Regions from separate parts of the Pseudodesulfovibrio thermohalotolerans genome, predicted to be linked through region 3. Evidence: predicted binding sites of a transcription regulator. Region 3 holds the regulator's gene; each other region holds the start of a gene.

The links. Region 3 encodes sigma-54, which starts transcription at its own class of promoters, with help from an activator protein. Its sites were predicted from a motif close to CTGGCACGGNNNNTGCTT; they were not measured.
Region 1: LF599_RS03260 (TadE/TadG family type IV pilus assembly protein) is a predicted target of sigma-54. The motif match lies at 5,467-5,484, and genes of this name have one in related genera.
Region 2: LF599_RS18120 (flagellar hook protein FlgE) is a predicted target of sigma-54. The motif match lies at 1,701-1,718, and genes of this name have one in related genera.
Region 4: LF599_RS02765 (YeiH family protein) is a predicted target of sigma-54. The motif match lies at 4,842-4,859, and genes of this name have one in related genera.

The regions. Positions count from the first base shown of each region.
Region 1 is NZ_CP120635.1:711,212-719,261, reverse strand. It holds gene LF599_RS03290 (hypothetical protein) at 1-285, opposite strand; gene LF599_RS03285 (type II and III secretion system protein family protein) at 302-1,729, opposite strand; gene cpaB (Flp pilus assembly protein CpaB) at 1,741-2,550, opposite strand; gene LF599_RS03275 (A24 family peptidase) at 2,562-3,110, opposite strand; gene LF599_RS03270 (Flp family type IVb pilin) at 3,253-3,429, opposite strand; gene LF599_RS03265 (sigma-54-dependent transcriptional regulator) at 3,892-5,277, opposite strand; gene LF599_RS03260 (TadE/TadG family type IV pilus assembly protein) at 5,540-5,929, shown strand; gene LF599_RS03255 (pilus assembly protein TadG-related protein) at 5,832-7,163, shown strand; gene LF599_RS03250 (TadE/TadG family type IV pilus assembly protein) at 7,179-7,643, shown strand; gene LF599_RS03245 (tetratricopeptide repeat protein) at 7,797-8,050, shown strand, end outside.
Region 2 is NZ_CP120635.1:3,852,932-3,860,981, reverse strand. It holds gene LF599_RS18120 (flagellar hook protein FlgE) at 1-1,606, opposite strand, end outside; gene LF599_RS18115 (OmpH family outer membrane protein) at 1,911-2,474, shown strand; gene LF599_RS18110 (Hpt domain-containing protein) at 2,547-2,894, opposite strand; gene LF599_RS18105 (hypothetical protein) at 2,996-4,246, opposite strand; gene LF599_RS18100 (3D domain-containing protein) at 4,560-5,054, shown strand; gene LF599_RS18095 (nitroreductase family protein) at 5,161-5,964, opposite strand; gene LF599_RS18090 (hypothetical protein) at 6,020-6,580, opposite strand; gene LF599_RS18085 (hypothetical protein) at 6,594-7,004, opposite strand; gene LF599_RS18080 (hypothetical protein) at 7,176-7,634, shown strand; gene LF599_RS18075 (GGDEF domain-containing protein) at 7,648-8,050, shown strand, end outside.
Region 3 is NZ_CP120635.1:2,065,783-2,073,832, forward strand. It holds gene dapA (4-hydroxy-tetrahydrodipicolinate synthase) at 1-334, shown strand, start outside; gene LF599_RS09810 (hypothetical protein) at 554-835, opposite strand; gene LF599_RS09815 (manganese-dependent inorganic pyrophosphatase) at 1,007-1,927, opposite strand; gene LF599_RS09820 (PTS sugar transporter subunit IIC) at 2,020-2,694, opposite strand; gene LF599_RS09825 (PTS sugar transporter subunit IIB) at 2,723-3,187, opposite strand; gene LF599_RS09830 (PTS sugar transporter subunit IIA) at 3,198-3,635, opposite strand; gene rapZ (RNase adapter RapZ) at 3,638-4,519, opposite strand; gene LF599_RS09840 (PTS sugar transporter subunit IIA) at 4,538-4,987, opposite strand; gene hpf (ribosome hibernation-promoting factor, HPF/YfiA family) at 4,990-5,529, opposite strand; gene rpoN (RNA polymerase factor sigma-54) at 5,566-6,975, opposite strand; gene lptB (LPS export ABC transporter ATP-binding protein) at 7,213-7,938, opposite strand; gene lptA (lipopolysaccharide transport periplasmic protein LptA) at 7,941-8,050, opposite strand, start outside.
Region 4 is NZ_CP120635.1:593,271-601,320, forward strand. It holds gene LF599_RS02745 (sigma-54-dependent transcriptional regulator) at 1-757, opposite strand, end outside; gene LF599_RS02750 (HAMP domain-containing sensor histidine kinase) at 754-2,208, opposite strand; gene phnD (phosphate/phosphite/phosphonate ABC transporter substrate-binding protein) at 2,214-3,080, opposite strand; gene LF599_RS02760 (universal stress protein) at 3,103-3,540, opposite strand; gene LF599_RS02765 (YeiH family protein) at 3,731-4,810, opposite strand; gene fdhF (formate dehydrogenase subunit alpha) at 5,227-7,326, shown strand; gene LF599_RS02775 (4Fe-4S dicluster domain-containing protein) at 7,311-7,889, shown strand; gene LF599_RS02780 ([Fe-Fe] hydrogenase large subunit C-terminal domain-containing protein) at 7,895-8,050, shown strand, end outside.

The DNA.
Region 1 (8,050 bases), 1.4 Mb from region 3:
TCACAGCTTCGTATCCACCACGCCGAACATGGACGGTCTGTTCCGTTCGGTCTTGTCGCGGGGCCCCTTGTTGTAGTTCTCCGCCACCTTGGCGGCGTAGCGGCCGTCCAGGCCGACCACCGGGGCGTCATCCTGCCCCGCTTCGGGGTTCGCCGTCTGGCTCAACATGATGCCTCGCACCGAGCTGCCGAAGTCGGGCGTGGTGTGCTCGGCCTCGAACATGGTTCCGCAACCGGCCTGGAGCATGATGGCGATCATGCCGAGGTAGATGATGATATTTTTCATGACTCCTCCAATCTCTCTATTGAGGCCAGGAGTGGCCGAATTCGCCGTCGAATCCGTTTTCAGGCCGGACCACGACCTCGGGACCAGCAGGCGAACCGCCGGACATGGACGAGGACTTGTCCGAATGCTTTCCGCGCCCTTCGAAAAGGCCCATCAGATAGAACTCCGTGTCGTCCGGGGCCCGGAAATCATCGGTGGGCAGGGTCATGGAGTTCCTGTCCACGGGCTTGGCGAGATGGGCGGTGACCAGCACCACCAGCTCGGTCTTGTTGGAAGCGAAGTCCTTGGAGCTGAACAGGCTGCCGAGCACGGGAACTTCGCCCAGCACCGGGAACTTGCTGCTGTTCTCCCTGAGGGAATCGCTGATAAGTCCGGCGATGGCGAAGGACTGCCCGTCGCCCAATTCGACCACGGTGTTGGCCCGGCGGGTGGTCAGGCTGGGAATCTCGTAACCGTCGATGCTCAGGACCTTGGAATAATCCAGCTCGGAGACCTCGGGGTTGACCTGAAGGTTGATGCGGCCGGTGCCCATGACCGTGGCCGTGAACTTCAGTCCGATGCCGAACGGCTTGAAGACAATGCCCACGGTTCCCAAGGCGCCCGGCATGGGCAACGGAATCTCGCCGCCCACCAGGAACTCGGCGGATTCGCCGGACACGCAGGTCAGGTTCGGCTCGGCCAGGACGCGGATCAGGCCATTGGCCTTGAGCGCGTCGATCATGCCCAGAATGGAGGTGTTGCCCGTGCGGTAATTTCCGGTGAAGTTGATGTTCTCGGTCAACTCGAAGACATCGTCATCGGTATTGTATTGAGTCAGGTTGTTGATGATGGAGTACACGGAAAAATTGGAGCCGATGGCCGCGAAGTTGATGCCCAGCCGCCTGGTCGCGGAGCGGGACATCTCGGCCACGCGCACCTCCAGCATGACCTGCTGGATGCCGTCGACGGTCAGGAGGTTGACCACCTTGCCCGGTGCGGCCGCTTCGGCCAGGGCCAGGATCGACGAGAGGTTGGCGGTGTTGGACACGTACCCGGACAGGGTGATGACGCCGCCGGAGGTCAGCACGCGGACGTTGTTCTCATTGGGAAGCAGCTCGTAGATCATCCGCTTCAGGCGGGTGGTGTCCGGGTCGACGGACACGTCGTAAATCTCCGAGACCTCTTCACCGGCCCACAGAGTCAGGGTCGTGGACCCGATCTGGTTGGCGGTCAGGTAAATCTGCCGGGGCGAAATGACGACGATGGAACAAATGACGTCCGAGGCGAGGGAAATCCGGCTGACGTTCTTGTCGGTGGTGATAACGGTGGACTCGCCGACGATCATGGAGATCATGTCAGGCTTGTCTGACTTGACCACCTGGGCTCCGGCCGCGGTGGCGGTCAGCAGAACCAGACAGGCAAGAAGAATTATCAGGCTGTAATGTATGATTCCGGTTTTCTTCATCACTCACGCCCCTAGAACTTGACCGACGAGCGGTTTGTGCCGGTGATGACTTCGATATTTACGCTGCGCCGGGTCTGGCGAACCTGCCGGGTGGGCCGCAGGGCGGCCAGGGTCTTGGGCACCGTGGCTCCGTTGGTCCGGACATCCGATTCGTCCTGTTCGTTTCGAAGGGCGAAATGCAGGGTTCCCTGGGTCGCGGCCAGGGCGAGCCGCTCGGACTCGGTCGGGGTCAGCTCCAGGGTGTAGACGTCCACGGAAGCGGTCCTGCCGTCCTCGGTGGGCGGAGCCAGCTCGGTGCCGGTGGCGATGACCTTGACCCGCTCCAGGACCAGCTTGGTCACGGGCTTCTCTTCGCGGCCGATGGTCATGGAGACGATGACGTCCACGTTGTCGCCGGGACGGACAAAGCCGGACAGGCCCATGACGCTGTTGCCCTTGACGGCCATGGCGCGCTTGCCGGGAGTGATGAGCGCGGACACGCCGCCGCCCATGACTGACTTGTCGGCCAGCTTCAGCGGGGTCAGGACATCGCCCATGCCCACGGGCTGATTGAGCACCCGGCCTTCGATCTGCGCGAGTTCGGAGAAGGCTCCCGAGGGGCGGGAATCCTTGGTGAACATGCGGACCTCAAGCATCTCGCCGGTCAGCTTGACGCCGCGAATCAGGTCGGACTTGGCCACGACCACGGGCACGGTGTCGTTCACGGCAGTCGGAACGGTCTTGTTCATGGTGCTGGTCCAGCGAAAGATCATGACGCCCGCCACGATGGCCAGGACCAGGGCCAGCCCTATCTGAATCAATGCCTTGTTGGACTTGCTCATGGCGGCCTCCATTAATAGCCGGTGTAGACGGAGCCGGTGAGCCAGGCCTGGAGGCCCATGGCGACGACGGTTCCGACGGCGATGGCCAGGCCGTAGCACAGTCTCGGCATGGCGTTTTCAGCGGTAACGGGGGCGAAATCGAATCGGCGGCTGACCATGAACACGGAAAAGGTGGCCACGATGTTGCGCAGGACCCGCTTGAGAATTTCCGGATTGAAAGCGAGAACCGCCAGGGCGTAGACGCCGCCGGCGATGCAGGTGAAGAGGAAGGCGGTCAGGGTCGCATCCAGGCCGAGCCATGCGCCGATACCGGCCATGAGCTTGACATCACCCGCTCCCATCACGCCCATGAAATATGGAATGGCCATGGCCACGAAACCGAGTGCGAAGCCGCCGGCGGCGAACTTCAGTCCGGCAAAGCCGCCGAACACGGTGTGCGTGGCGAATCCCGCGAGGATGAGCGGGAACGTCAGCCAATTGTATATGCGCTGGGTTTTGAGATCGGTGACGGTGGCCGTCACCAGGGCGGTCGCGAGCGCGATGATGATGAGAATATCCATGGTTCCCCCGAGGTGCCTGATTGGCCGCTTGCCGTCCCCACTTCCCCTGGAGACAGAATCGGGGCTAACGGGACCATCCCGAAAGCCCCGGTTCGGCTGCTCTGGCTGCTTCCGTTAAACGGTTAGCTTTGTTCCGCGAGACCTACTGGACAGTAGCCTCGGACATCTTGGTCTTAATGAATTCGAAGGTGGAGACCACCTGGTCGCCGAGGGCGGAAGTGGCGGTAACGATACCGGCGGCGATCAAGGCTGCGATCAGGCCGTACTCGATAGCGGTTGCGCCTTCTTCGTCACGGATGAGGTTCATCAGCTTCGTCATTGTCGTTCTCCTTGGTTTGCAAATTTTGCTTTTTGAAATTTTGTGCCTTTCAGCACCAGCCACGCCCACCATTCAGCAACCCGTGTGCCACAACGAAAACCGCGTCGAAAAAAAGTTCATAGTCGACTGCAATCACGGGAAATATTTTTTACACTGTTGCGCACAGCTCTCCAAAGGCCCTTTCACGGCCCCTCTTCCAACGGGCCAAATCCACTAATCGTGGACCACCGCCACGCATTGTCGAAGGCTCACCCCCTGGATATCCCTTTAAAAACAACAGGTTAATTGATCTATTTTTAGTGGACCATCTTGTGCAGACTTTGGCAACACATTGATTTCAAGGCATAAAAAAGGGAAAATCCCTGCGAAGAGGGATTTTCCCGGGAGTAGACGAACCACAAAATGTGGATGCCGTTATGCGGCAGACTAGACGGAAAATGCGCGGACAGACTCGGCTACATTCTAATTCTTGAACAATATCGGATTGATGCCGTGTTTTTTGAGTTTGTTCCAGAGGTTCTTCGCGGACACGCCAAGGGCGGACGCGGCCTCGGTCTGGACCCCGCCGCACGCTCTCAGGGCGTTCTGGATGAGGGTCTTCTCATATTCCGCAAGGGCCTTCTTCAGGGGAAGCCCTTCGCCCGTGGGCAGGTACGCGGCGTTGTCCGCGGCGGGTCGAGCGTTGGAAAAGGCTTGGTCCACCTCGGCCGGGGTGATCCGGTTGGAGGTACAGAAGATCGCGGCGCGCTCCACGGCGTTGGCAAACTGCCGGACGTTGCCCGGCCAGTCGTAGTTGAAGAATATTTCCATGGCCTCGGACGAGACGCCCGCGATATCCGTGCCGAGCCGACGATTGGCGCGGTCCAGGAAGAACTCGGCCAATTGCGGCAGGTCGGACTTGCGCTCGCGAAGGGGGGGCAAAATCAGGGTGGCCACATTAAGTCTATAGTATAGATCGCTGCGGAACCCGCCATCCCGGACGCGCTCCTCCAGCTCCTGGTTGGTGGCCGCGATGATGCGGACGTCGTAGTGGATGGGCTTGGCCCCGCCCACGCGCTCGGCCTGTTTCTGCTCCACGGCGCGCAAAAGCTTGGGCTGGAGATGCAGCGGCATGTCGCCGATCTCGTCGAGCATAAGGGAGCCGCCCTTGGCCAGCTCGAACTTGCCCTGCTTCATGGACGTGGCCCCGGTAAAGGCCCCTTTTTCATGGCCGAACAGCTCGGATTCTATGAGAGTTTCGGGAATGGCCGCGCAGTTGATCTTGACGAACGGAGATTTTGCCCGGGAACTCAGGGCATGAATGGTGTCCGCAACCAGCTCCTTGCCGGTGCCGGTCTCGCCCATAATGAGCACGTCCGCATTGAGCTCGGCCACCCTGCTGATGCGCTCCTTGACCCCCATCATGGGCGCACTGTGCCCGATGATGTTGTTCAGGGGGCTGGAACCGCCGTGACGCTTGAGTTCGGCCAGCTCCGTCTGGAGAAGGCGCTTCTCCAGGGCGCGGCGGACCACGACGGCCATCTCGCGCAGGGAAAACGGCTTCTCGAAATAATCATAGGCTCCCTGCTGCATGGCCGTTATCCCGGTCTCCTTGGAGCCGAAGCCGGTCATGACGATAACGTCCACGCCGGGGGCCACATCGGCCAGATGACGCAGGGCTTCGAGCCCGGACATGCCGGGCAGTTGGATGTCGTGCAATATCAGCTCGAAGGCGGTTGTCCCGGCCTTCTTGATGCCTTCCTCCGCGCTGGCCGCGGTTTCAACCGCATAGCCGTTCTCGACCAGCGCCTCGACCAACATGCCCTGAAAGGCACGGTCGTCGTCGACCACAAGAATTCTTTCGCCCACAGGTCTGCTCCCTGATGGTATTCTCCCCCGCGTGCCGGAACCCTACAGGAATCGGGGACGATTATCCACAAAAAATAGATATCATGAACCGCTCAGTCTCCGTCCATACGCCCATCCACCCCTTCCGTAAACTTTTTTATCCTTTTAAAACAAATTATTAACATTATTGTTCCCCTTTCTCCTCGCACCTTGGCACGCACAATGCTTTGATCCGGATACCCGTGCTTACGCCGGGCCAATTTTGGAATGAAGGAGAACGGGAATGAGAAAGAGAGAAGAAAGACGCCGGGGGATGGCCGCAGTGGAATTCGCCCTGCTGCTTCCCGTCGTGCTGCTCTTGATCCTGCTTCTGATTGAGGGCGGCAACGCCATGCACACATACTCCTCGCTGGTGGAAGCCAGCCGGGAGGGCGCGCGGCACGTGCTCATGGAAGGCGAGACCGCCGACGTACAGAGCCTCGTCGCCGCCGTGCTCGCCGATTTCGACCCCGAAGACGTGTCCACCAACGTGACCACCGACCCCGTCGACAACACCGTCACAGTAGAGGTTTCCTATGTTTACAAGATTTTCGGATCGCAAAGCGGAGAAGGCATGTTCGGCGACAACGAGCCGTTTACGCTCGTCGCGCAGACAACCATGCCGCTTCCCTAGGGAATCCCGCAGGGGCTCCACCAGCGCCATCATGGCCCTGCTGCTCCCCATCCTTCTGGGAGTGGCGGGCATCGCCGTGGACATGGGCAACATGTACATGACCCATACCAAGCTCCAGGCCGCCGTCGACGCGGGCGCGCTCGCCGGGAGCCTGCAACTGCCCTATGACCCCGACCTGACCAAGGGCATCGTCAACAAGGCCGTGAACGACATGGTCGCCGCCAACATGGAAAGCGCCGAGGTCACAAGCATCGCGGCGGGCACCGAAATCCGCAGCGTCAAGGTCACGGCCCGGGCCACGGTCAACATGCTCCTCATGGAAGTGCTCGGACTCGCCGACCAGGAAGTTCAGGCCAGCGCCGTGGCGGGCTTCAACAAGCTCGAAGTCGTCTTTGTCATCGACAACTCAGGCTCCATGCGCGGCACGCCCATCACCCTGGTCAGACAGGCCTCCGCCGAACTGACCGACCTGCTCATTCCCGACGGAGCATCGCCCGACACCAAGGTCGGCCTGGTTCCCTTCCGCGGAAAGATTCGTCTCGGCGCCGACGTGGACGGCCATTCCGCAGGCTGCCAGAACGCGGACGGCTCGCTCAACAACGGCATTCACGAAGATTTCATGGATGAATACAACGCCCTGCCGTACTACTACAAATACAGCATCGCCCTGGACACCTGCTCCAGCATCCCGACCGTACAGGCGCTCAGCCAGAACAAGAACGAAATCATCCAGTCCATAAATTCCCAGACCGCTCAAGGCGCGGCCTCGGGCACGCTCATCTCGGAAGGCATCAAGTGGGGACGGAACCTCCTCACCCCGGCACCGCCCTTCACCCAGGCCGGCAGCAAGGAAGACTTCCGCAAGATCATGATCGTGCTCACCGACGGCGACACCGAGGACGGCGAGTGCGGCGGTCCCTACCGCGCCACCTATCGGCCCAACGTCTACTGGACCAACGCCTACTACGGCATGGGCGTGGACACGGCCCACTGCGAGGACGGCGGCGTCCTCAACCAGGAAACCCTCGACGAGGCCCAGGCGGCCAAGGACGCGGGCATCGAGATCTTCACCATCCGCTTCGGCTCCTCGGACAACGTCGACATCCAGCTCATGAAGGAGATCGCCTCAAGCAAGGAAGGGACCGACGACCACTACTTCGACGCCCCGTCCGTGTACGACATTCCCGACATCTTCAAGCAGATCGGCAAGCAGCTCGGCTGGCGACTGCTGTAAGGGAGGTTTTGAGCCATGCGCAACAATAGAAAGAACGCCCGCCGAGGCTTGGCCGCCGTGGAAACGGCTCTGATCCTGCCCATCATGTTCATGCTGGTGATGGCCGTGATCGAAGGCGGCAACGCCGTCTACGCCTGGGTAACGGTGCAAAAGGCCGCCCAGCTAGGTTCACGGTACGCGGCCACGGGCCGGGGAGCCGACGAAGGCACCCGTCTGGCCGACATCATCGCGGCCACCCAAGCGGGACTGACCACCCTGGACTCGGCCAACGTCAAGATCACGGTCCGCTCCTGGCCCGACCTGGCGGCCAACGGCGACGGCATCGACAACGACCCTGGCGCGCCCTGCCAGTTGGCTGAAGTGGCGGTGGTATACGACTACAAGCCCTTCACTCCTCTCGTAAGCCCTCTGCTTCCCGAGACCATCCCCCTCAAGGGATTCGACCGCAAGGTCAACGAACCATGGAAGCCGTGCGAATAATACGCAACACGTCCGACGACAAAAGGCCCCCTACCGGGGCCTTTTTTTCTGCGCCCACAACTCGAAACAATAATTGGTATTGATATAAGCCTCAACCTGCTCTAATCTGGGGCCATCGATATTTCAGGATATGTAAACCCATCAACAATGGAGATTCGAGCCGTGGACGACTATCCGGCCATTCTGGGCGTGTACTCGCTGCAAATCCAAGCCGACGTGGGGACCGGCCACACTTCGGTGAGTCACGCCAACATCACATACTGGTACGCCCGCCAACTTTCTCCCGAGCAATTCGAAATCCAGCCCCTCAACGCCCATCATGTCCCCTCCGGAGTGCGCAGCGTCCTTGGCGAGCTGGATTTCCTCCGCCAGTACACCCCGGAACCGACCTACTACCGCGTGCATAC
Region 2 (8,050 bases), 1.8 Mb from region 3:
TGATGGAAATGAGGGTGTTCAGGATCGAATCCGAGGTGGTGATGACCTTGGTGTTGGCCTGATATCCCCGCTGGGTGACGATCATGTTGGAGAACTCCCGGGCCATGTCCACGTTGCTCTCTTCGAGGGTGTTCTGATTGATGAGCCCACGCCCCCGGTCCCCGGCCGTGCCGAGGATGGCCTCGCCCGATGCCTCGGTGGCCACGAAATTGGTGCCGCCGTCCCGCTTGAGCCCCCACGGGCTGTTGAACTTGTAGACGGCCACCTGATACATCTCCTCGGTCTGGCCGTTGGAAAAGTGGCCGCTGAGCACGCCCTCCTCGTTCACGCTGACGTAGTTGAGATATCCCCAGGAGTAACCGTCCTGAAGGCTGAACAAGGTGGATGACGGCAGGTCGTAACTGGTGGTCACGCGGGCGTCCCGGTTCATGGAGTCCATCTCTGGGAGCAGGTTCGCGTTCGTCCCGATGTCAGCGGCCGAGGCCACGGACCCGCCCGCCCAGGACGCCGTATCGGAGTTGACCCCGAAATCATAGGCAATGGTCCCGGCCCCGCCGTTGCTGGCGAAGGTGTAATTGAACTGCGCCAGGCCGTCCTCGCTGAACTCGGCGGGAACCCAGGCTCCCAGGCTCGTGCCGCCGGCTCCGGACGCGTTCGCGAGGTCCAAAGTAAAAGCCGACTGGTTGATGAGTGCGCCCCTGTCGTTGAAGGTCAACACCCCCATCCCGGCCAATCCGGCCGCAGAGGTGCCGTTGGCCGTCGAGCCGTCCGACTCGCCGGGCAGGGCGACGAGGTATTCCCAATAGGTGTAGCCGGGCACGGCGTTGGAGAGTCCCGCCGTGGACACCGGATCGAAATAGATAGTCATTTCGTGGTTGACGCCGTTCTCGTCGAACACGTCCACGGCCGTGGAATACTGCGGCTGCGCGTCGCCGAACGGGGAATCCGAATCGGTCCCGTTGGCGGCGTACGCCCCGAGCATGGCGAAAAACGGATTGTTTTCATCGGAGATTTGGCTCAGGGCCGAATGATCCAGCCGGGTGACGACCTCCACCGAAGAGGTGGCGAGCGGCGAGGACTGAACCACGCGGGCGGTCTGGCCGTCCACGGTCACGTCTTCGTAAGGCAATTGGATGTCGGACACGCTGCCCGACCACTCGCCGGTCTCGCGGTCATAGGCGAACCCTTGCAGCCGGTACCCCTGGGCGTTGACCAGATAGGCCTCGTTGTCGAAACGGAAATCCCCGGCCCGCGTATAGTGGGACGCCCCACGAATGGTTCCTGAGGGATCGTTGACGCCGAAGAAGCCCTCGCCCGAGATGGCCAGGTCAGTGGCGGAGGTGGTCCCGGACAGGGCTCCGCTGGTGAAATCGCCCCGGATGGACGACACGCCCACGCCCTTGCCCAACTGGCTGGTGCGGACCGAACCGGATTCGTACAATGCACCGCCCGAAGCCACCTGCTGGCTGATAAGATCGCCGAACAGAATGTCCGAGCGTTTGTAGCCGATGGTGTCGACGTTGGCCAGGTTGTTGGCCAGGACCTGCATTCCTTCGCTATGGGCCACCACGCCGGTGGCGCCCACGTACATACTTCCGAAACTCATACTTCCTCCGATCCGGCGCTGGCCGGACTCGCGGGAACCGCAGGGATACCCATTCCCCGGCAAGAAGTTCCCGATGCCTTCTCGATGAGATTGAAAGCAAGGGATGTGCCAGCACGAATCCCCCATATTTCCAAGGGGAAACGACGAACTGAACGATGGAACTTCCTGCCGCGCCCGACTCGGCCCAGGCGATGCCGCCACAACAGGCTATCCGATGTTTCCCTTGCCAGATATCCCCGGCGCGCGTAGTCTTGCGCGACTTCTTGATCCAATCGACTTCAAACGAAACAATGGAGATATGGCAATGAAACGGATTCTTCCCCTGTTCCTCGTCGCGGCTCTGGTCCTCGGCCTGAGCGCCTGCAACCAGGAACCTTCGGTCAAGATAGGCGTTGTGGACGAAGCAGCCGCCTTCAAGGACAACAAGCTGGCCACCGAGGCCATGGCTCACCTCCAGGAGATGGGCAAGCCTCTGCAGGAAAAAGCCGAAGCCGCCTACAAGGCCATGCAGGCCGACCAGACCGAAGAGACCGTGGCCGCCTACAAGCTGGCCATGGGCGAACTGCAGAACACCATGACCGCCGAGCAGCAGCGCGTCGTCGGCCTGGTGGACGCCAAGTTCAACGAAGTCCTGGACAACTACCGCAAGGAGAAGGGGTTGACCCTGATCCTGAGCAGGCAGGCCATCATCGCGTCCAGCGAAACCGTTGACATCACCAAGGATATCGTGGCCGCCATGGACAAGGTGCAGGTGGACTTCACCCGTCCCGAAGCGCCCAAGACCGATGCCCCGACTCCGGAAGCCGCTCCGGCCCCTGCCGAGGCTCCCGCCAAGACCGCTCCCGAGGGCGGAGAGGCCACGAAATAGCGCTCCCCTATCGACACGAAAAAAGGCCTGTCCAATACGGACAGGCCTTTTTTTCGCCCCGGCGTCCCGGACTCAGCCGTGTTTCCTGAAATCTTCCATGAGCGCCATGACCCGGGCCAGGCCCTCGGTGAACATGCCCATCCTTTCGCGCACGCCGTCCAAATCGCCCTTCTGCGCGGCCGACTCCATTTCCAAAGCCAGCCTGCTCAACACCCCGGCGCGGACCACACCGCACATGCCTTTCAACGAATGGGCCAACTTGCGTCCCCTGTCGGCGTCGCCTTCGGCCAGAGCCTCGGTCAACTCGGCCAGCCGTTCCGGGCAGTCTTCGATAAAGGCTTCGACGAGGTCAACGGCCAGCTCCCTGTCCTGGACAACGCTGTCCAGGAAATGGTCGGCATCGAACAAATCCCGCATCATTGCTCCCCTCCAATAATATATAGACATATATAATACCATTTTGCAGACGAATTGGAAAGAGGGTCGCCCGTGCCGGGATGACCGCCCGCCCCCGCAGCGGATCAGAGGCAGGTGCACACGCCTCCGGCCAGCCGACGCCACCGGCCTCGATCGAAGACGAGCAGAATTTCCTGAAGGGTCCGGTCCCTACAGTTGCACAGGCAATAACGGACCGCCTGCCGCATAAACCCCTCGGCCACCCGCCTGGACCGGAAACACTTTGCGCGCACCCAGGCGTCGGCCCCGGGATCGGCGGACCGCACGCGGCCGTATGCCCCTTCGCCGCCGGGGGATCCCAGTTGCGGGGCCGTTATGACGGTGGGGCGGGCAAGTGGAAGAACTCCGCGCCGTCCCAAAAAGGAAAGCCTGGAGTTGCCGCAGACAAGGACGCCGCAATCCGCGTCGCCATAGCGGAAGACCAGCCCGGCCCCGGGCACGGAAATGCGTCTGGCCGCCTGGAGCAAGGACGCCGCCGACATCCGGCGCGGCTCCGCTCCCCTGTCCGCCGCTTCCACGCCGTTCAGGCACATGACGGGATGCCTCGGCACCAGGTGCTCCTCAAGCCGTCCCGTCTGCCGGAACCAGCGCACCCGGATACCGCCCCGCGCCAGCAACCCCTCGGCCATGACGGCCAGGGCAAACGTCATCCCCACCTGCCGGGCCACCCGGTGCGTGGACGGAGGCAACGCCTCCGCGCGATTGGCCAGCAGCCTGCCGCAAAGCACCGCGCTTGCCGGGAGATTCCGCTTCTCGTCCCTGCCCAGGGCATCCAGACACAGTTGCAGCAGTCCGCCGTTCCCGGTCTCCGCCAAGGAAGACAATAGCATCCTCGACACGGCCGGGAACGTCTCCGCCGGAGCCAACGGCCGAGGTTCGACCGGCAGCCGCCCCGTGCAGGCGGCCGTCCCGAGCAGGGCAAGCTCCGCGCACGCGGTCAGCGGATGACCTTCCTGAACCGGGGGCATGGTGTTGGGCATGGGAAAGGACGCCTCCACCGGCACCGGCCAGCCGCACCGGACAAGCCAGTCGGGAAACCCGCCATCAAAGTCGCGAGCCGCTGCGGCGAGGACGCGCAGGCTGTCCGGCAGCCAGTATTCGCCCACCGGATACCCGCTCTCCATGAGATCGAGAATGCCGCCGAGCCGCTCAGGCGACGCGGATGTGCACACCGCGACCCGCAATTTGCCCACCCGTCGCTCACGCAGCATTCGGGACAAATCTCCACACAAAATCCCGCCGTCGAAAAGATATGTCCCCCGGCGGGTGGTCAGCAGGCAGGCATCCCCACTGTACGCGGGGAGCATTCTAAACATTGTCGAATCCATTATTATCCTTGATAAAATTAGGAAAATAGCTATCGTTTCGTTGACACTATATTGAAAGCGATATTCTATATCAAGAAATAATTTCATCGAAAAAACCGGAGTCTCCCAAGCTGTTGAAAAAATGAAACGCTTTCTTGACGGCACCGGTTGATCGCAAGAACGATATTCATACATCATAATTAAATTCAATATGTTAGCTAAGAAAGGCCCACGTCTTGCATCGAAAAGGTTTTGGCGTTGACAAGTTATTTTCCGATCATTATATGCCACGGACCAAAAACGACAACGGAGCAATCCCTATATGCGAATACTCTTCAACTACACCTTCACCCCGGTCCTCTGTGCGACCCTCGTGATCCTGGCGGTAGTCGTCGTCGTGAAACAACAGAAAATCGACGACCTGACCCACCGCCTTGAGCTGGTCCAGAAGACCGCCGAAGCGCGCAAGATACTGGTCGAGGAGGCCCGCCTCCTCCAAAAGGCCAAGAACCGATCCCCGGTGCGCACGGTCACCGTGACCGCCTACAACCCGTCCACCGACCAGTGCGACGACGACCCGCTTATCGCCGCCTCCATGCGCAAGGTCCGTTCCGGCACCATCGCCGTGTCCCGCGACCTCTTCGATCAGGGATGGGTCTTCGGACGCAAGGTCCGCATCGAAGGCTACGGCATCTTCGAGATCAACGACCTCATGAACAAGCGCTATCACCAGCGCATCGACATCTTCATGTGGGACGAATCCCGGGCCCGCGAGTTCGGGAGAAAGAACATCAAGGCCGCGCTCCTCGACATCTAGCCGACGGGACGCGCGAGAAAGGCCCCGCTCGATTATTCGAGCGGGGCCTTTCTCATGGAATTTCGCCTTCTCCGTGCCCGGGACAGGCTCCGGGAAAAGGTTCCTATCAATCCAGCCAGCCGATTTCCACGGGACGACGGGTGGGAATTCGCTTGTAGCGGTACTTCGGATAACCGAGTATCAGGGCGGCATAGACGCCGTGGCCTTCGGGAATGCCCAGCTCACGGCGAATGTTGCAGCACCCTTCGGCCACCTCCATGAGGAAGCCCGCCCAGCAGGCGCCAAGGCCGTGGGCGTGGGCGGCCAGTTCGAGGTAGGCAGCGGCCAGGGCGCAGTCCTCGGCCGGGTTGAAACCGTCCTCCGGGGCGTGCGCCACGGCCACGTGGGGAGCGCCATGGAGAATCTTGTCCACGCCGCGCGCCCAGTTCTTGACCACGCCGGGCATGATCGAGTTGGTGGCCATGTAGTCCACGGTCATGCCCGCCAGGCGGCGGGTGGCCTCGGGCGTGCGGGTGACGATCCACCGCGCGGGCTGGCCGTTCTTGGCGCTGGGCGCGAACCCGGACACGGAAAAGAGATGTTCCAGGACCTCGCCGGGCACGACCTTGTCCTTGTAGGTGCGCACCGAGCGGCGTCCGCTGAGGAACTGGTCGGCCTGTTCGGGCGTCACCTTAAGCTCGCGGTCGAACGGGGCGCACTGGGCCGGGGACAGGCCGGCGGTCACGGGCATCTCGGGCAGCGTCACGGCCCCCACGGGGCAGACGGCCACACAATGGCCGCAGTTGATGCAGGTTTTCTTGGCAGCGGGGCGAAGCTTGGGAAAGCCCTCGCGGTCTTCGACGATGAGGTCGAAGGGGCACTCGTCCAGACACGCGCCGCAGCGCTTGCAGATATCCTTGTCGGCAAACATCTTTGCTCCTCGAAGGGGCTTGGGCCCGGCGAACCGGGAGGAAAGGGGAATCGGGCTATTTCTCGGCAGCCGCGGCAATGGCCGGGATGGCCTCGTACATGACCCCGCGAAGGGCCTCGGCAAGGATGTCGGCCTGGGAGGAATAGCCGGGCACAACCACGTCCTCCACCTCGCTGGTGTACTTCTCGGTATGCAGGGTTTTACCGCTCCGGGACACCACTATCCGAACCGACACGCGGCCCTTGTATGTGGTCACGCCGGTCTGATTCAGGGTCAAGTCGAGAACCTCGCCGGTAACCACAAGGTCGTCGGCGGGCGTGAGCGCGGTGGTTCTGTACCGGGCCTTGCACCCGGCGTTCTCAAGCTCGTCAAACAGTGCCCAGCCCACCCAGTCGGCCACATCGGACAGGGTGGTTATGGTCTCCTTGTCGGAGGTCTTGCCCAGCACCCCCGCGGGCCGCTTGTCCTCGAACCGGAAAACCGTCACCTCGCCCGAGCACGGGGAATCCGTGCTGATGAGCGCGTATTTCAGTTTGATGGCGTTGCCTGCGGCGCACCCGGTCAGCAGGGCCAGAACCAGGGCCGCGAGCGGCAGCCATTTCATATATGTCCTCATCGAATAGTCTCCATCAAATTTCGTCGCCCTGGGCGGGCGGCTCCCCGGTCTCCCGGGGCTTGTTGTCCAGCTCGGACTCCATCTTGTCCAGAAGCTTGCGGGTCAGCGCCATAAGCCGATCGAGATTCTCGCTCACGAAGGACTTGGCCTTGGCGTCCAGCTCCTCGTCCGAAGGAACCGCGCCAGGGGCTGTGTCCTCGCGGTCCAGCGCCCCGCCTTGCCCCTTTTCGAGCAGCGCCCGGATGGCGTCGAGGTTTTGGCGCACCTGGGCAAGCTCCTCGCGAAACGCCTTGTCGTGCGCTCCGGCTTCCTCTTTCAGAGTCCGGACCTCGGCTTCCAGGGCGTCGAGCCGACCGGCATCCGGGCCGGGGCCGCCGCAGGCGGACAGGAACAACACAAGGGCCAATGCCGCGAATCGTTTCATGAGCGCCTCCTTCGCTTGCCCTGCGATACCACAACCCCCATCGGGCTGACAATGCGCAAGCGGCCCCGCCGACGCGGGCCGGACCTTCCTCCTTCTTGCGTTTCGTCCATAAATCCGTACAATGCGTCCATTCTGGATGCTTCCATATACTTTGCCAGAGAGAGACCGGTCATGAACAAACTGTTCACCCTGACACTACTAATCGTCCTGATAATCGCAGCCGTGCCCGCCGCCGCTTCCGACTATGTCCAGGCTCCCCGCCCCACCGCTTTCCGGGGAATCACCTGGGGCACTCCCCTATCCGAGATTCCCGGTCTTGCCCCGGTGCAGGAACCCGGCTTCAAGGACACCTACTTCAAACGCGACGAGCCCATGACATACGGCAAGGCCGAAATCACGTCCGTCGCCTACTACTTCCACGCAGACAAGCTCTATCGCGTGGGCATCGCCTTCAAGGGCCGGGTCAACCAGTTCTTCCTCAAGGACATGCTCATGCAGCGCTACGGTGCGGGACGGGGCATCGGCTTCCGCTACGGCTGGATGTGGCCCGACTTCTCCATCGAGTTGAACTACAACAACGACAACGACACGGGCAGCCTCTACTACACATTCGAAGGCTCCCCCCAATAGCCCCCGCCCAGACATGATAAAGGACCGTATCGCCACCCCCGGACTCAGAACGCGCTACAAGGTCCTTTACATCGCAAGCGTGCTGGCCATGGCCGCACTCCTGTGCGTCTTCGCGGGCATAGTCCTCACCCTGCGCACCGAACCGGAACAGAGCCACGAGGGGCTTCTCGCCCTCTCCCATCTGTGCATGGCGGCCGGGATTCTCGTGCTCGGAGGCCAGGCCCTGCTCATCCTGAAACAGGTCGTCCCGCTCCTGGGCAGGGACGCAGCCAGGGCCGACGAGTTGGCCAGGGAGCTGGAACGGCGCACGGTCCTCGATCCCCTGACCCGCGCGTACAACCGAGCCAAATTCGAAGATGTCGCGACCAGGGAACTGGACCACGTACGACGGTACGGTCCCGCCCTTTCCGGAATCA
Region 3 (8,050 bases):
ATTGCTGTCCGGCGATGATTTCACCGTCCTGCCCTTGCTGGCAGTGGGAGGTTCCGGGGTCATCTCTGTCGTCTCCAACATCATGCCCAAGGCCATGAGCGACATGTGCAGCGCATTTTTCGATAAGGACCACGAAAAGGCTCTTGAACTGAGCCTCAAGATGGCTCCGGTCAACCGCGCCATGTTCATGGAGACCAACCCCATTCCGGTCAAGACCGCTCTGGACATGATGGGCGTTTTCAAGGATGCTCAGTTCCGTTTGCCTATCGTTCCCCTGCTGGACGAGAACAAACCCAAACTGGAAGCCGTGCTGAAAACTGCCGGTCTTTTGTGATATTCCAAGGCCTCGGCTTATGCCGAGGCCTTTTTCGTCATCTCCTCGAAGGGACGGCCACGAGCCGTCCCTTTTCCTTTTCGAAGCACGGATTAACGATGGCAACGGCGTACATTAGGAATGTAAACAGACTTTCGACTCGCCAATAATGTACAGAAAGAAATACCGCCCTGTATCAAGGAAAACTCCCGTCTATCCTGTTTGCGCTATCCGATGCGATCAATTGGCGGCACATTTTTGCGGAGGTTCGCTTTCCATCTCCTCGACCTTGCCTCCATCCATTTCAACATCTGCACAAGCCCCCACGTTGAGCGGCCCATAATCCTCGTCAAGTTCGGTTTGTTCCGTAACATTCAAAGCTTTGCCCCCAATGATCCATGTGCCCACCTTGGATGTTGGGCGGCTTTCAATAATACCGTAAAAATCATCTTCCGCCCCGGCGATATTACCTACTGCTAATATCACCAACGCCACCACACATCCTGCCACAATCATTTTCATACGACTTCCTCCAATGGTTGTTCGCGCGGTCGACCTGTTCTCCCTTTAAGGCACAACCGGACAGGAAAACCCATTATTATCCTCTGAGTCCCCTCGCGCAGCCAATACAAAAGGCCCGCCAGCACAACGCTGGCGGGCCTGACTTTGCGCACTAAATCAACAGTCTTCAGCTTAGCCTTCGAAGGCCTTGATGAAGTTGGGGGCGACCTGCTTCTTGCGGCTCATGACGCCGTCCAACCAGACGGACTCGCCCTTGGTAGCGATACCGAAAGCCTTCTCGACAACCGCGGGATCCTCGGAAGCGATGAGCATCTCGGAGCCTTCCTTCATGATGTCGGTCAGGAGCAGGAAGACGGAGTGACGGCCGTCAGCCTTGACCTTTTCGATCTCGGCCTGCAGGGCGTCCTTATGAGCGTCGAGCATGGACAGATCGACAACTTCCAACTGGCCGATACCGACCTTGTTGCCAGCCATATCGAAGTCTTTGTAATCACGGAAAACCAGCTCGTTGGCGGAAGCGCCGTCAACAGCGGACTTGACCTTGAACATCTCCATGCCAAGGGCCATGACGTCATCGACACCGGCGATCTTGGCCAGGGCTTCGACGGCAGCCTTATCGGCATCGGTGCAGGTAACGGACTTGAACATGACGGTGTCGCTCAGGATGGCGCACAGCAGGATACCGGCGATGTTGGCCGGGATTTCCACGTTGTAGAAGTCGTACATGGACTTCAGAACAGTGGCGGAACAGCCCACGGGCCAAACCCACATTTCCAGGGGACCGGGAGTGGTCACGTCGCCCAGCTTGTGATGGTCGACGACGGCCAGGAGCTCACCCTTGTCCAGATTGTCGATGGTCTGGGAAATGTCGGTGTGGTCGACCAGGATAATCTTCTGGTCGGTGGCGTCGGTGACGATTTCGGGAGCGGCGAAGCCAAACTTCTCAAGCACGAATGCGCTTTCGGGAGCGATCTCGCCCTGAGTGACGGCCTTGGCCTCCATGCCACGTTTGCTGTACAGGTCGGCGGCACCGATCGCGGAAGCAACGGTGTCGGTATCGGGGTTCTTGTGTCCAACAACCAAAATAGCCATATCAAGTCCTCCTAATTGATTTATCCTTTATCAGGAATTTGAGCATCTAAAACAGAATGTGAGAGATATCACAAACTATGCCGACTGCCAAGCTAAAAGCGAGGCCAAAGTAAGAAAAGCGAGAAAAGAATTATGCCCGTCGTAAGAACGACATAAGCCCGTTTCAGGCGCAGAGCCATTAGGCCCCCGAGAGATGCGGCCACCCAAAGGTAGGCCCAGGTCACGCCCAATCGCGTAAAGATAGCCGGATACAATGTGAATATGATCTCAAACCCCTGCTTGAGGACAAGGACAGCAGCCAGAAAGGAAATCCAGCTCATGAACAGATTTCTCGTCATGGAACGCAAAATGAGCATTCCAGGGAGATGGACGGTGCCGGGATTGCGCGCCCAGTTCAACAGCATATTGTAGCTTCCCTGCTCACGTTCGCGCAACCACCCTTCCACCTTGGTGCCTATCCAGGCCAGCGGCATACTGGCGAAAAGCACAGGCATGATCCTGGAGGGTTGGTCCAGACCAAAGTAGGTGGTCAGCGTCAGTGCGGAAAACGTCGCGGCGGTAAGCTGCGGTGGAATGTAAGTGCCCGCCGGAATGAGGTCGAGCCAGAACAGCTCGAAGAAAATGGCGATGTAAAGGCTGGTGGTAAACTCGCCAGTGGCTGCTCCCCAGAAGAAACCCACCACCAGGGGACGCTCAAGTAGCCCGATGCTCAGCGCTGAACGAAAAAGGGAGAAGAGGGCAAAAAAAAAGCGACCAGTGCAAACCAGGCGAAGGAATGGGGCAAGATCATGACGGCTAGAACCTCACCTGTATGGGGTCATTGGGAACACATCGAAAATCCAGCTCCACGCCCTTTTTGTTGAGATGCCGCAGGCAGGTCTCGTCTTCGTCGGACAAGGCCACGCTCGGCGAAATCTGCCGTTTGCCCGGGCTGTAGTGAACGTTTCCGATGTTGAGCACATGAAAACCGAACCCCGAATCGAAGGCGCGGCGCGCATCGGAACAGTTGGAAAAAAGGATGATGGCGGCGTATTCGCCGGAATTGGAACTCAGCTTGGTAACGGCTTCAGGCACTTCCTCCACGGTGATGAAGGAACTTTTCACCGCCTGGGGAATAGCCAAAGACATGATCTCCTGCTGCAGAATGTCATGGGCCAGCTCATCGTTGGCAACGATGACGGTCCTGGCCCCGGTATACGGCAGCCACGTCTCGATGATCTGGCCGTGAATCAAGCGATTGTCGATACGAACGAGAGTCACGGCTTCATTCCTACTTCTTTGCTTTTTTACGCAGCATCGCTCCGGCGACCTTGATCCCCTGCTGTCCCGCGACCATGGCCTGTTCGGCTAGATCGTGCAGTTTCATGGTCCGCCCCTGCAGGGCCGCCACAAGCATGGGCAGGTTGACACCGGTGATGACCTCGACATTTTCCGCTTTCATAAGAGAAAGGGACATGGTCGTGGGAGAACCGCCGAACAAATCGGTAAGAGCCAGGACACCCTTTCCCTGTTCCAGGGACTGGATAGCCTTTCGCACGCCCTCCAGAGCCTCGTCCACACCCTTCTGCACGTCAATGCCCACGGCCAGGCAATTTACCTGAGGACCCATGACCATCTCCGCCGCCTGAAGCAAGCTTTCGCCGAAGGTACCGTGCGTGACCAGTACCACGCCGATCACTCCGTCCTTTTTTCCAGTTTTTGCAACCATGTCTATCCGAGTTCCATGTGTCGATGTTCAATCGATACTGTATAGCCTTTTTCCTTGAGTGTCGCCAGTACCGACTCGGCAACGGATACCGACCGATGCCGGCCTCCGGTGCACCCCAGCGCCAGGGTTATCCTGTAGCGCCCTTCATCTGCATAAAGGGGAAGGATATAAAGCAGGAATTCATGAAACCGCTTGATGAAACCACTTCCGGCGGGGTTGTTGAGGACATAATCGGATACGGCCTTGTCCATCCCGGACATGGGACGCAACGATTTGTCGAAATAGGGGTTGGGCAGAAAACGTAGGTCAAAGACCAAATCCGCCTCGGAGGGCACGCCGTACTTGAAGCCGAAGGTGATGATATGCACCCGCATACCCATGCCCACGTCCTCAAGGGCCGACCATTTTGTTTGAATGACCCGGCGCAAATCATGGATCGAATAGTCCGTGGTATCCAGAACCAAAGCGGCCTGGGAACGCACCAACTCAAGAAGCTGTTTCTCCTTCTCCAAAGCCTGTTCCAACCCGAGATTGCCATACTCCAGCGGATGCGGCCGACGGGTCGTGGCGTAACGACGGACCAGCTCAGCCATCTTTGCCTCAAGGAAAAGGACCTGCGGGGTGATGCCGAGTTCTCGAAAACCTTCCAGCGCCTGAGCCCATCCGTCCACAAATTCGAGCTGGCGCAGGTCCATGCCTAGCGCAAGCCCCCGATACTTGGTATCGAACTTGAGAATAAGGTCAGCCAGCTTGGGCGACATTTCGGACGGCAGGCCGTCGATACAAAAGAAGCCGAGGTCTTCGAAAACCCGAAGAGCCGTACTCTTGCCGGAACCCGAGAGTCCGGTAACGATGACCACGGGAAAGGAATTGTTCGACGTCATCGGTGCACACCCATCGGTTTAGACGCTTTTGAGGAGAGTCCAGAGAGCCTCAGTATCTTCAGCCGTGAGGAAAGCCTTGCGGAATTCCTCGTCCTTGAGAAGACGGGATATCTGAGCCAGAACGCGCAGATGCATACCCGCCACCTGTTCCGGCGCGAGCACCAGGAAGAAAATGTTGCAGGGGCTGTGATCGAGCGCCTCGAACTCCACGCCTTTCAGGCTGCGGCCCACGACAACGATGACCTTCTCCAAGTCCTCAAGCTTGCCGTGCGGAATGGCGATGCCATCGCCGATCCCGGTGGATCCGAGTCTTTCTCGATCGAGAAGGACACGGACCGCCAGGTCCGTGTCCATCTCTGGATATTGTTCGCCCAAGGGGGCGACTAGTTCATGCAATACGTCCGACTTGTTCTCGGACTGCAATTCGGGAAGGATCAGCTCCTTCGCCAGATAATCACTGAGTTTCATGCTTAGTTACCGGGGTCGATCAGTCCGTAATCGCCGTTTTTTCTCTTGTATATGACGTTAACGCCTTCGGTCTCCGAATTGCGAAACACCAGGAACTCATTTTCAAGGGCATCCAACTGCATGGCGGCCTCGTCCACGGACATGGGCTTGGGCTCGTATGCGTCGGAGCCAACGATGGTTGGAGCTGCACCGCCGCCTTCCTCGAAGGACAGGTAGTTCATCTGCGCCATTTTATTGGGACGCGCCTGTCTGGGGCGGTTCTTCATCTTTTCCCGCATCTTGCGGAGCTGGGCTTCCAGCTTGTCCAGGACCATGTCGATGGTCGAATACATATCTTCAGAATCTTCGTAGGCCGAGATATGAATGCGATCCGAGTTCAGGATCACATCCGCCTTGTGGCGGAACTTGTCGACCAACAAATTGACCTGGAGATCTGCTTCCGCATCGGAAACGTATTTCGCTACCTTTTCAAAACGCTTTTCCGCGTACCCCTTGAGGTGATCGGAAGGCTCGAAATTCTTGAAAGTGAAGCTGATGTTCATACGCTGCCTCCTGGTTGCGTTTGCGGCAAGCAGAATCTAGAAATACTGCTTGCGTTTGGAAGAAGAAGGAATGCCCATGGCCGAGCGGTATTTGGCGACCGTGCGCCTGGCGATATTCACTTCCAGCTTTTCCTGGAGGATTTCGCCGATTCTCTCGTCACTGAGCGGTTTCTTCGTGTCTTCTTCCGAGATCATTTGCTTGATGAGCGCCTTGACGCTCTCCGAACCCACCTGGGAACCGTCATTGAGGTCCAGGGCCGAGTTGAAGAAGAACTTCAACTCGAAAATTCCATGAGGAGTCGAAACATACTTGCTGGTAGTGATCCGGCTCACGGTGGACTCGTGCATCTCTATATCCTCAGCCACCTCCTTGAGGATCAGGGGTTTGAGCTTTGTTACGCCTTCCTCGAAAAAGGCTCTTTGAAAACCGACAATACTTTCAACTACTTTATACAAGGTTCGCTGCCGCTGGTACAGACTTTTCATCAACCACGCGGCGGAGCGCATCTTTTCCTGAAAGTATTCCTTTTCCTTGTCGGCCGCCCCCTTCATGGAGTCCATGTAGAAGGTGTTCATCTGCAAACGGGGCATCCCATCTTCATTAAGAATGATGACAAAATCTTCCCCGTATTTGTAGACGAAGACATCAGGGCTGACATAGTGCGGCTCAGTGCTGGAAAAATTGGCGCCCGGCATGGGGTCCAGGGTCTGGAGAAGATCCAAATACTCCTTGAGCTCTTCCATGGAAATCTTGAACTTGCGGGCAAGGGGCTTGTAGCGGTTCTTTTCCAGATCTTCCAGATGGTCCTGCACGAGGGACACCAGGATCGGGTCGTCGTAATCAAGAACCTCCATCTGAACCAGAAGACACTCCTGCGGAGTGCGCGCGCCCACCCCGACGGGATCGAGATGCTGAATGCGAGTGAGTACGCTCTCAATCTCCTCCTCGGAAGCCTGAACCATGGCGGTCAACTCTTCCATGGAAGCCTGGAGATAGCCGTTGGAATCAAGATTGCCGAGGATGACATCACCAATCGCAAGCTCGCTTTCGCTGAAACTGGAAAGCCGCATCTGCCAATTGAGATGGCCTTCCAGGGACGGCTTGGAAGCCAACCGCGCCTCAAAGGAAACGCCCTCCTCAGGCACTTCCAGGTCGCGGGACAACGCCTGCTTGGAGGTGGAGGAAAATTCGCCGAGATAGTTCTCCCAATCCGCATTGCGGACCAGTTCCTCTTCGGCCTGAGACTCGGTCAGAACCTCGGACTTGTCCGATACCTCGGTTTCGGTTTCGGTCTCATCCAGGAAAGGATTCTCCAACAATTCCTGCTGCACCGTCTCCAACAGTTCAAGACGGGAGAGTTGCAGCAGCTTGATGGCCTGCTGCAACTGGGGCGTCATGACCAGTTGCTGTGAGAGCTTGAGCTGTTGTCGAAGTTCCAATCCCATGATTCGTCACTCGCTTAGGGTTGCGTTTATCGGCTGCCGGATAAAGAAATTTTTTTTGCTCGGCTTGCCATTTCTTTCGGTTGAACTATGCCACAACGAATTAAAGGATGCAACACCATTGTGATAACATCCTGTTTCTATTCGCAATCAATCGAATATATTATGGTATGAAAAAAGTGTACCAACCTTTGGGTACAGTGTAAATCGAGAAAGCTAAAAAAAGATGTGGGCGGTGAATCAGAGCCGGAAATCTTCGCCCAGATAAATCTGCCGGGCTCGGCTGGACTTCACGATATCGGTCGGAGCCCCTTCAAGAATGACCGTACCTTCGTAAACGAGATAGGCTCTGTCACAAATATTCAAAGTTTCCCGAACGTTGTGGTCGGAAATGAGAATACCGATCTCCATGGACTTGAGTACGGAGATGATTTCCTGGATGTCGATGACCGCGATGGGGTCGATACCCGCGAATGGCTCATCAAGAAGAATGAACTGCGGGTCGAGAATAAGCGCCCTGGCAATCTCCAGCCTGCGCCGCTCACCGCCGGACAAAAACATGGCCGCCTGATCCGCCAGCTTGGTGATGGTGAACATCTCAAGCAATTCATCCGCCCTCGCCCGCTGCTCCTTGGAAGTCATGGAGGTCTGTTCGAGAATGATCTCCAAATTCTGGCGCACGGTCAGCTTCTTGAAGATGGAGCTTTCCTGCGGCAGATAACTTACCCCAAGCCGGGCGCGTTCGTGCAGCGGTTTGTCCGTAAGCTCCTGCCCATCCAGGGTGACCACCCCGGTATTGGGCTGCACGATGCCCACAAGCATGTAGAACGTCGTGGTCTTTCCCGCGCCGTTCGGGCCAAGCAGGCCGACGACTTCCCGGGAGTTGAGCTCGATGTTGATGCCATGCACGACCTCTTTCTGGCCGTACCGCTTGGACAGGTTGGTTGCGCGCAGACCTTCGCCCATGGCTATTGCACCTTCATGTTGCCGGGGGTCATGAAGATGGCCTTGACGCGCTGCTCGCCGCCTATGACCTCCGACCGGTCGTCCTTGATATGGAAATTGATGACTTCGCCCG
Region 4 (8,050 bases), 1.5 Mb from region 3:
CCCTGAGCAGTTTCACCTGGAGGGCCAAGGGCATGTCGCCGACTTCGTCGAAGAAGAAGGTCCCCTGGTTGGCCGCCTCGAATTTGCCGATGCGCCGCTTGTGTGCCCCGGTGAACGCGCCTTTTTCGTGCCCGAACAGCTCAGATTCGAGGAGCTGTTCCGGCAGGGCCGAGCAGTTGACCTTGATGAAAGGCTTGCCGCTTCGGGAGCTCATGGTGTGCAGGGCGTTGGCGACCAGCTCCTTGCCGGTCCCGCTGGGGCCGAGGACGAGGACCGGAGTGCAGGCGTCCGCGACGGCCCGGATGCGCTCGAACACGGGCTGCATGGCCTGGCCGCCGATCATGGCGTCCAGCCCGGCGCTTGTCTTCAGGCGGGTGTTCTCCAGCCTGAGGTCGTGGTAGTTGAAATACCGTTCCACCGCGATGAGCAGCCCCTCGTTGGAAAACGGCTTGCAGAGGAAGTCGAACGCCCCGTGACGCATGGCGCTGACGGCCAGTTCGATTTCCGGGAAGGCCGTGATGAGCATGGTGCCGGTGCTCGGGTGGAGTTCCTTGACCTTGTCGATCAGCTCCAGCCCGGAGATGCCCGGAAGGCGCATGTCCGTGATGAGCAGGTCGAAGCTGGCCGCTCCCATGGCTTGGAGCGCGCTGTCCGCGTCTTCAAAGCTCTCCACCAGGTAGCTCTCGGCGGAGAGGGTGTGTTGCATTCCGATGCGGATGGACAGTTCGTCTTCCACCAGAATGATGCTCTTGCTCATGTATCCTTCCTCGCGCGAGGCAGGCGGATGGAGAACACGCTGCCGGTCTCGTCGGACCGCAGCAGTTCGAGCCTGCCCGAGTGTTGTTCTATGAGGGACTTGGAGAGCGCCAGGCCGAGCCCGGTCCCCTCTTCGTTCTTGGTGGTGTAGAAGGGCACGAAGATCTTGTCCCTGATCGCCTCGGGGATGCCTCCGCCGGAGTCGGAGACGAGGATGACCATGTCCTCGCCGTCCATGGCCCCTTCCACCCTTATTTCGCCGCCTTCCGGCATGGCCTGGACCGCGTTGACGAGCAGGTTGACCAGCACCTGCTGTATTTTCGTGTTGTCGACGGGGGTGGCCGGGAGGCCGTCGGGCATGTCCACGCGTATCTCCACGCGCCGCTTCCGGCTGTAGAGCTCCAGCAGGGAGACGCATTTCCGGACCACGTCCCGCATGTCCGTCAGTTGGACGTTCATGGAGGATTGGCGGGAATAGTCCAAGAGGTCGCCCATGATTTTCCTGATCCGCGAGAGCCCGGAATTGATGACTTCGATGTGCTGTTCGCGCTCCTGCTCGTCGAGTTTGCCCTTGAGCAGGTTGTTGAAGCAGAGCATGACGCCGCCCAGCGGGTTGTTCACCTCGTGGGCGATGCTCGCGGTGAGCTGGCCGATAGTCGCCATCTTCTCCGTGTGAAACATCTTTTCCTTGGTCCTGGCCCGCGTCTGCTCCTCGTTGCGCAGCCGCGTTATCATCCATTCGAAGCTCCGCTGCAACTGGCCTATCTCGTCACCCCTGGGCGGGAGGCTCGGGAAGGGCTTGGAAAAATCCTCGTTCACGGTGAACCGTTCCATGGCGTCGGACAGACTGTGCAAGGACTTGACCAGATACTCCACCGCGATTCCCACGGCCAGGAGGGAGAAGAGAATCCATGTCACGGAAATGGTGATGATGTCGTTTCGGGAGGAAATCCTGGCCCGTTCGATGTCCTCCATGGAGAAGGTGAGGCTGCACCATCCCCAGTTTTTCGACTCGATGGACAGGGGGATCGTCACGGCGAGCAGCGCGTCGGCTCCCTGTCCGATCTCGCGAATATCCTCGCCCGGACCGGCCGGGGGCGCGTAGGCATCACCGCCTGAGGCACCGGTTTCCCGCTTCACCACCGTGCGGCCGTGCTTGTCGAGGACCCGGAAGGCCAGGATGCGGGGGTCGGTCCGCATGACGTCGTCCACGTAATAGGAAATGTAGTCGACCATGTCGTTCTCGTCGAGCATGTCGAGCTCTTCGAAGATGAACGTGTTGGTGAAGAGAATGGCCGACGCCCTGGCCAGGGACATGGCCTGTTGTCTCGCCCTGTTCACGAGCAGGGTCTGCTCGTCCTTGAGCATGTAGTGCGCGGTGGTGGTGATCGCGCCGATGATGCACAGCAGCACAATGCCGATGAACCTGAACCGCAGCCCGGGAGTATACATGGCGGCTACCTCCGGTACCCGAACCGGGCCGCGCAGTTCCGCATCTCGCGGATCGGGTCGTAGTCGGCGTCCGAGACAGGCGCGAAGCCGTTTCGGAGCAGGGGGCTCCATTTGGCGGACCGCGCCCGGATGTCCGGGGAGGCGTAGTCCATGTCGAGCAGGGTGCGTTTCAGACGGTCGATTTCGGGGATGTTCCCCCGGCGGGCGGCCAATACGAATCCCGGGTGAGGCTCGGTCACGGCCAGGACCTTGAGTCCATCCCCGGCGAACTCGCGGAATGTGGATTCCGAGACGGCCCCGGCGTCGTATGCGCCGCGAAGCACCGACCGGATTACCGCGTCGTGGGTGCGCAGGTTCTTCGTTTCCCCGAAGTCCTGCTTGGCGATGCCGCGATTCCCGAGATGGCAGAGGGGATGCAGGTAGCCCGCCGTGGAGTGGAGCGAGGCGAAGGCGAAGGATTTTCCCTTGAGATCGGCGAGGACGTTGAGGTCGCTCCTGCCCTTGACGGTGAAGATGACGGTTCGGCTCGTTGGCGTGTGGTCCCTGGAGAGTACCGCGCACAGGGGCGTGACGTCGGCCGAAGATTCTCTGGCTTCAACATAGGAAAGCCCGCCGAGGATGGCGATGTCGATTTTGCCGTTCAGGAGGTCGGCGATGATGGACGCGTAATCCTTGGCCAGCTCCAGCTCGACGGGGATGCCGCTCAGTCCGGTGATGTAGTCGGTGAACGGCAGGTACTGCCGGTACATCATCAACGGATGGTTGAGTGTGATGACGCCCAGCCTGAGCGGGGGCTGGGGCGTCTGCGCGGCGAGGGCCGGGGCGGACAGGACCGCCAGAATGAGTATGAGGAATCGTATGATGCCGGACATTGCTCCCTTTGTCCCGTTGCCGTCAGAGCACCTGCATGACTTCGCAGGACGCCTTTCGGCTCAGGCAGCGGACCAGGCTGAAGGGGTTGTGCCTCCGTTTCCTGCCTCCCACCACCAGAAGTTGCGACTTGACGTGCCGGATGTGCTTGAGGATGCAATATAAGGGAGACTTCCACTCGATGTACAGCCGATAATTGATGTTCATGGATTCGGCCTTTCCCGTGATCCGGGCCAGGCGGCGTTCGACTTCGGGCCGTTCCACCTTCTGCGAGTAGGCGATGAAGTCCCGCCGGTCTCCCTCGGTGGCCAGGGAATCGATCATTCCGTAGTGGGAAAGGTTGTCCTCGACGACGTGGATGATGTCCAGGGAGGTCCTGTTGAGCGCGCAGTATTTGAGGGCGTAGTCTTCCGCGCGCATGCAGTGGGCTTCGCCGGTCGTTGCGAGAAGGATGCTGTCCATGTGTGCCTCCGATGATGAGTCCGGGACCGCGCCGACAACGGCGCGGTCCCGGCGATCCGTGTTGCCTCAGCCGTTGATCGCGATGGCGATTAACACAAGCCCGATCCCGAGAAGGCAAACCATCAGGTCCTGCTTGCGGCTGGAGGAAAGTCGCTTGATGTACTTGGTCATGGTGTACGTCCTTTTGTGGTTAGTTGATGAAATACAGCACGGCGATCAGCGCGAGGCCCGCCTTGAGCGACGCCACGGTGAAGCCTACGACGATTCCGGTCAGGCCCGCGGCCTTGAGGTCTGACAGGCGGGTGGTCAGGCCGATGCTGGCGAAGCCGAGGAGAAACGCCCATTCCATGAACACCTTGGCCGTCTTTGCGGCCGGGGCGGAGATCATTCCGGCGGTGTTCATGAGCACGATGGCGAGGAAGCCGAGCACGAACACCGGGAACTTGGAGACGATGATCTGCCACTTGTTGATGGATTCGCGCGAGGTGGTGGTTTCGCGCTGGCACGCCAAGATGGTCAGCATCAGGACCACGAAGGGCAGGAACAGGACGCGGCCGATGTTGTACACACCCGCGACCACGCCCGCTCCGTCGCTGAAGCCGAAACCGGCGGCGAGGACTTGGGCGGAGTTGATGATGCCCACGCCCGCAAACGCGCCGTACTGGGCGTCGCTGAGTTCCAGCATCCGGCCCAGGGGCGGAAAGACCACCAGGGCGAGCAGGCCGAACATGAGGACCACGGCGATGGAGTAGGCCATCTCCTCCTTCTTCGCGTTGACGGCGGGCGACACGGCGATGGTCGCGGAAACGCCGCACACGGACAGGCCTGCGGCCAGACATGCGCTGAGCGAGGGGGACACGTTCAGCTTCTTGCCGATCCACATGAGCAGAATGGCCGAGCCGAACAGGAAGGCGAAGATCAGGCCGAGGGCCTGCCCGCCCACCGTGACCAGGCCCGCCAGGGAATACTTTGCGCCCATGACGACGATGCCGGTCTTGGTCAGAATGGTGGAGAAGCGCAATCCGGGCTGCAACATCCCGGGCACGCCCACGGTGTTGCGGATGGCGATGCCCACAAGAATGGCCAGGATGAAGTCCTTGATGGTCAGGTACGTTTTGAAAAATTCGAACCGCAGCAGAAGCGGCGCGGCGAAATGGGCGAATACCGCCACCGAGATGACGAGCAGAATGCCCGGAAGGCTCTCCAACACCTCGTTGATGAATGCCTTTTGGACGTCGGTCCCGTCCATTGTCCTTGAATCGATAGTCATAAGTCCTCCCTGCGAAATGATGCTTTCATAAAGGCAACATGTGTGCCAGCGGAGTCTGCTTTCCTAACAGACTGAAATAGATGTACTTGTGTGTTTCTCGGAAGTCCCCGGCCTAGCTGAAGTGTTCCCGATCGGAAACATGGGCTGTTCTCTGTGTTCCGTCCTGGTAACGGTTTTTCCGGCCGGGAAGGGGAAATCCGGCTGTCGGGGGTATGCGATTCGCGACCAACTGGAGTGCAATCGGGGTACGATTAATTGCGCGCAATTTTATTTTTTTGCAGACGTAATTGCGCGCAATTTCGTGCAACCGGCTAGGGGGTGCATTTTTTCGAATCAGTCAGTGTGCTGGGATTACAGGTTATTTTTTTTGACGCGCAGGCTCGTTTTGTTGGCACGCCCCGTGCTTAAGGGGGGCCATGCAACATATCTCCACCACTTGCCCATATTGCGGCGTCGGCTGCGCCCTGTCCCTGAACGTGGACGGCGATCGCATCGTAAGCGTCTCGGCCGGACCGGAACCGTCGGTCAACCAGGGCGCTCTCTGTTCCAAGGGACGGTACGGATACGACTTCGTTCACCATCCCGACCGTCTGACTACTCCGCTGATCCGCCGGGACGGCGAATTGGTTCCCGCTTCCTGGGACGAGGCACTCGGCCTGGTCGCGGAGCGGCTTGGCGGCATCGCGGCCGAGTTCGGCCCGCAAGCCGTGGGCGGTTTCAGCAGCGCCCGGTGCACCAACGAGGAGAACTATCTTTTCCAGAAACTATTCCGCGCAGGGCTCGGCTCCAACAATGTCGACCACTGCGCCCGTCTCTGACACGCTCCCACGGTGGCCGGTCTGGCCACATCGCTTGGAAGCGGCTCCATGACCAACTCCATTCGGGAGCTCTGGGACATGGGCGAGGGGGACTGCGTTTGCGTGGTCGGCTCCAACACCACGGCCTGTCATCCGGTGATCGGGCTGGGCATGATGGAGGCCAAGCGCAACGGGGCCAGGCTGGTGGTTATCGATCCGCGCCGGATCGATCTCGCCCGGCAGGCCGACGTCTGGCTTCGGCTGCGCCCCGGAACCGACACCGCGCTTCTTTCGGGCATCGCGGCGGAGATTCTTAATTTGGGCCTTGCCGACGTGGACGCGGTTGCGGCGGCTACCGAAGGTTTCGACGATTTCCGCGAGAAGCTGGCCGAGTTCGATCTCAAAACCGTTTCCGCCATCACGGAAATACCCGAGGACGACATCCGCGAGGCCGCCCGGTGCATCGGCACGTCTCTGAACACGACGTTTTATTACACCATGGGCGTCACCCAGTTCATCTTCGGCACCAATAACGTCCTGGCGGTCTCCAACCTGGCGTTGCTGACCGGCAACGTCGGCCGCCCCAAGACCGGCGTGAACCCGTTGCGCGGCCAGAATAACGTGCAGGGGTCCTGCGACATGGGGGCGTTGCCCAACGTGCTGACCGGCTACCGCAACGTGTCGGACGACGCCGTGCGGTCAGATTTTGAAAAGGCCTGGGGAGTCGAAATCCCCGCGACGCCCGGCCTGACCATTCCCCGGATGTTCAATGCCATCGGGGAAGACCGGCTGAAAGGGCTGTTCATTTTCGGTGAGAACCCCATGCGCAGCGACCCCGACATCACCCATGTCGAGCACTGCCTGCGCCATGTGGATTTCCTGGTGGTTCAGGACCTCTTTTTGACCGAGACGGCGGAGCTTGCCGACGTGGTGCTGCCCGGCGCGAGCTTCGCGGAAAAGGACGGGACATTCACCAGCACCGAGAGGCGGGTCCAGCGGGTGCGCCGGGCCGTTCCGCCCGTGGGGGACAGCCGCCCGGACTGGGAAATCCTGGCGGAACTCCTGGCGCGGCTGGGCAGGCCCGAGCGGTATGCCGGGGCAGGGGACGTGTTCGACGAAATGCGTTCGCTCACGCCCACTCATGCCGGGATAACCTACGAGCGGCTGGAGGCCGGAGGCATCCAATGGCCCTGCCCGGACGAGCATCATCCGGGAACGCCGATCCTGCATGTGGGACGGTGTATGCGCGGGCCGGGCAAGTTCGTCCCGCTCCCCCACATCGAGCCAGCCGAGCCCGTGGACGCGGACTATCCGCTGATACTGACCACCGGCCGGGTCGTCGCCCATTACCACACCGCGACCATGACCAGGCGTTGTTTCGGCCTGGAAGGGACGTGGCCCGAAGAGTTGGTGGAAATTCATCCCGACGACGCCGCACGATACGGCATCGCCGACGGCGATATCGTCGAGGTTGCTTCCCGTCGGGGCAAGGCCCGGGGCAAGGCCTGGATCACGAGCCGGGTCCGCAGGGGGCTGGTCTTCATGACCTTCCATTTCTCCGAATCCCCGGCCAACATCCTGACCACCTCGGCCGCCGACCCCGTAACCGATACGCCGCAGCTCAAGATCTGCGCCGTGACCATACGAAAAGCTATCGACAACGCTCCGGAAGCGACTCCGATATTGAAAGAGGAATCCATACCATGCACGCTCGCCTGAGCCCCTTTATCCTTGTGTCGGCCTCCAAGTGCATAGGCTGCCGCGTCTGTGAACTTGCCTGCTCTGCCGCGCATCAGCGTGGCGGAGTGTCTGTGGGGAGCCTCCAGGTTCCCCTGTCTCCCCGTCTGTACCTGACCAGCGTGAACAACGTCCGCGTCCCCATCGGCTGCCGGCATTGCGAGGACGCGCCCTGCGCCGAGGTCTGCCCGAACAACGCCATCATACACACCACCGAGGGCGTGCAGGTGGAGGAGGATCGTTGCGTGGGTTGCAAGACCTGCCTGGCGGTCTGCCCGGTGGGAGCCATGGAGATGGCCCAGGTCTGGAAACGCGGCAAACCCGCCATGCGTCGGGTGGTCGATCCTTCGGCTCCGGGAGGCGTTCGATACGAACCCGCCAGTCTGGCCAGCAAGTGTGATCTCTGCCGGGGGCGCGAGGGCGGTCCGGCCTGCGTCGACGCCTGCCCGGAAAAGGCGCTGACCCTGGTGGACCCCATCGAGGTCAAACGACGCCGCAATTTTGAAGCCGCATTGGCTTTGAGCCGGACCTACGAGGAGGTGTAAGGTTCATGTCTACCCAGGTTGTTTCCATAGATCCGATGTTGTGTACCGGCTGCCGCAGGTGCGCCGACGTCTGCCCGGTCGACGCCATTGTCGGCCGCCGCAACGAGCCCCAGACCATTGACGCGTCCCGTTGCGTGCTTTGCGGCCAATGCGTGCTTACG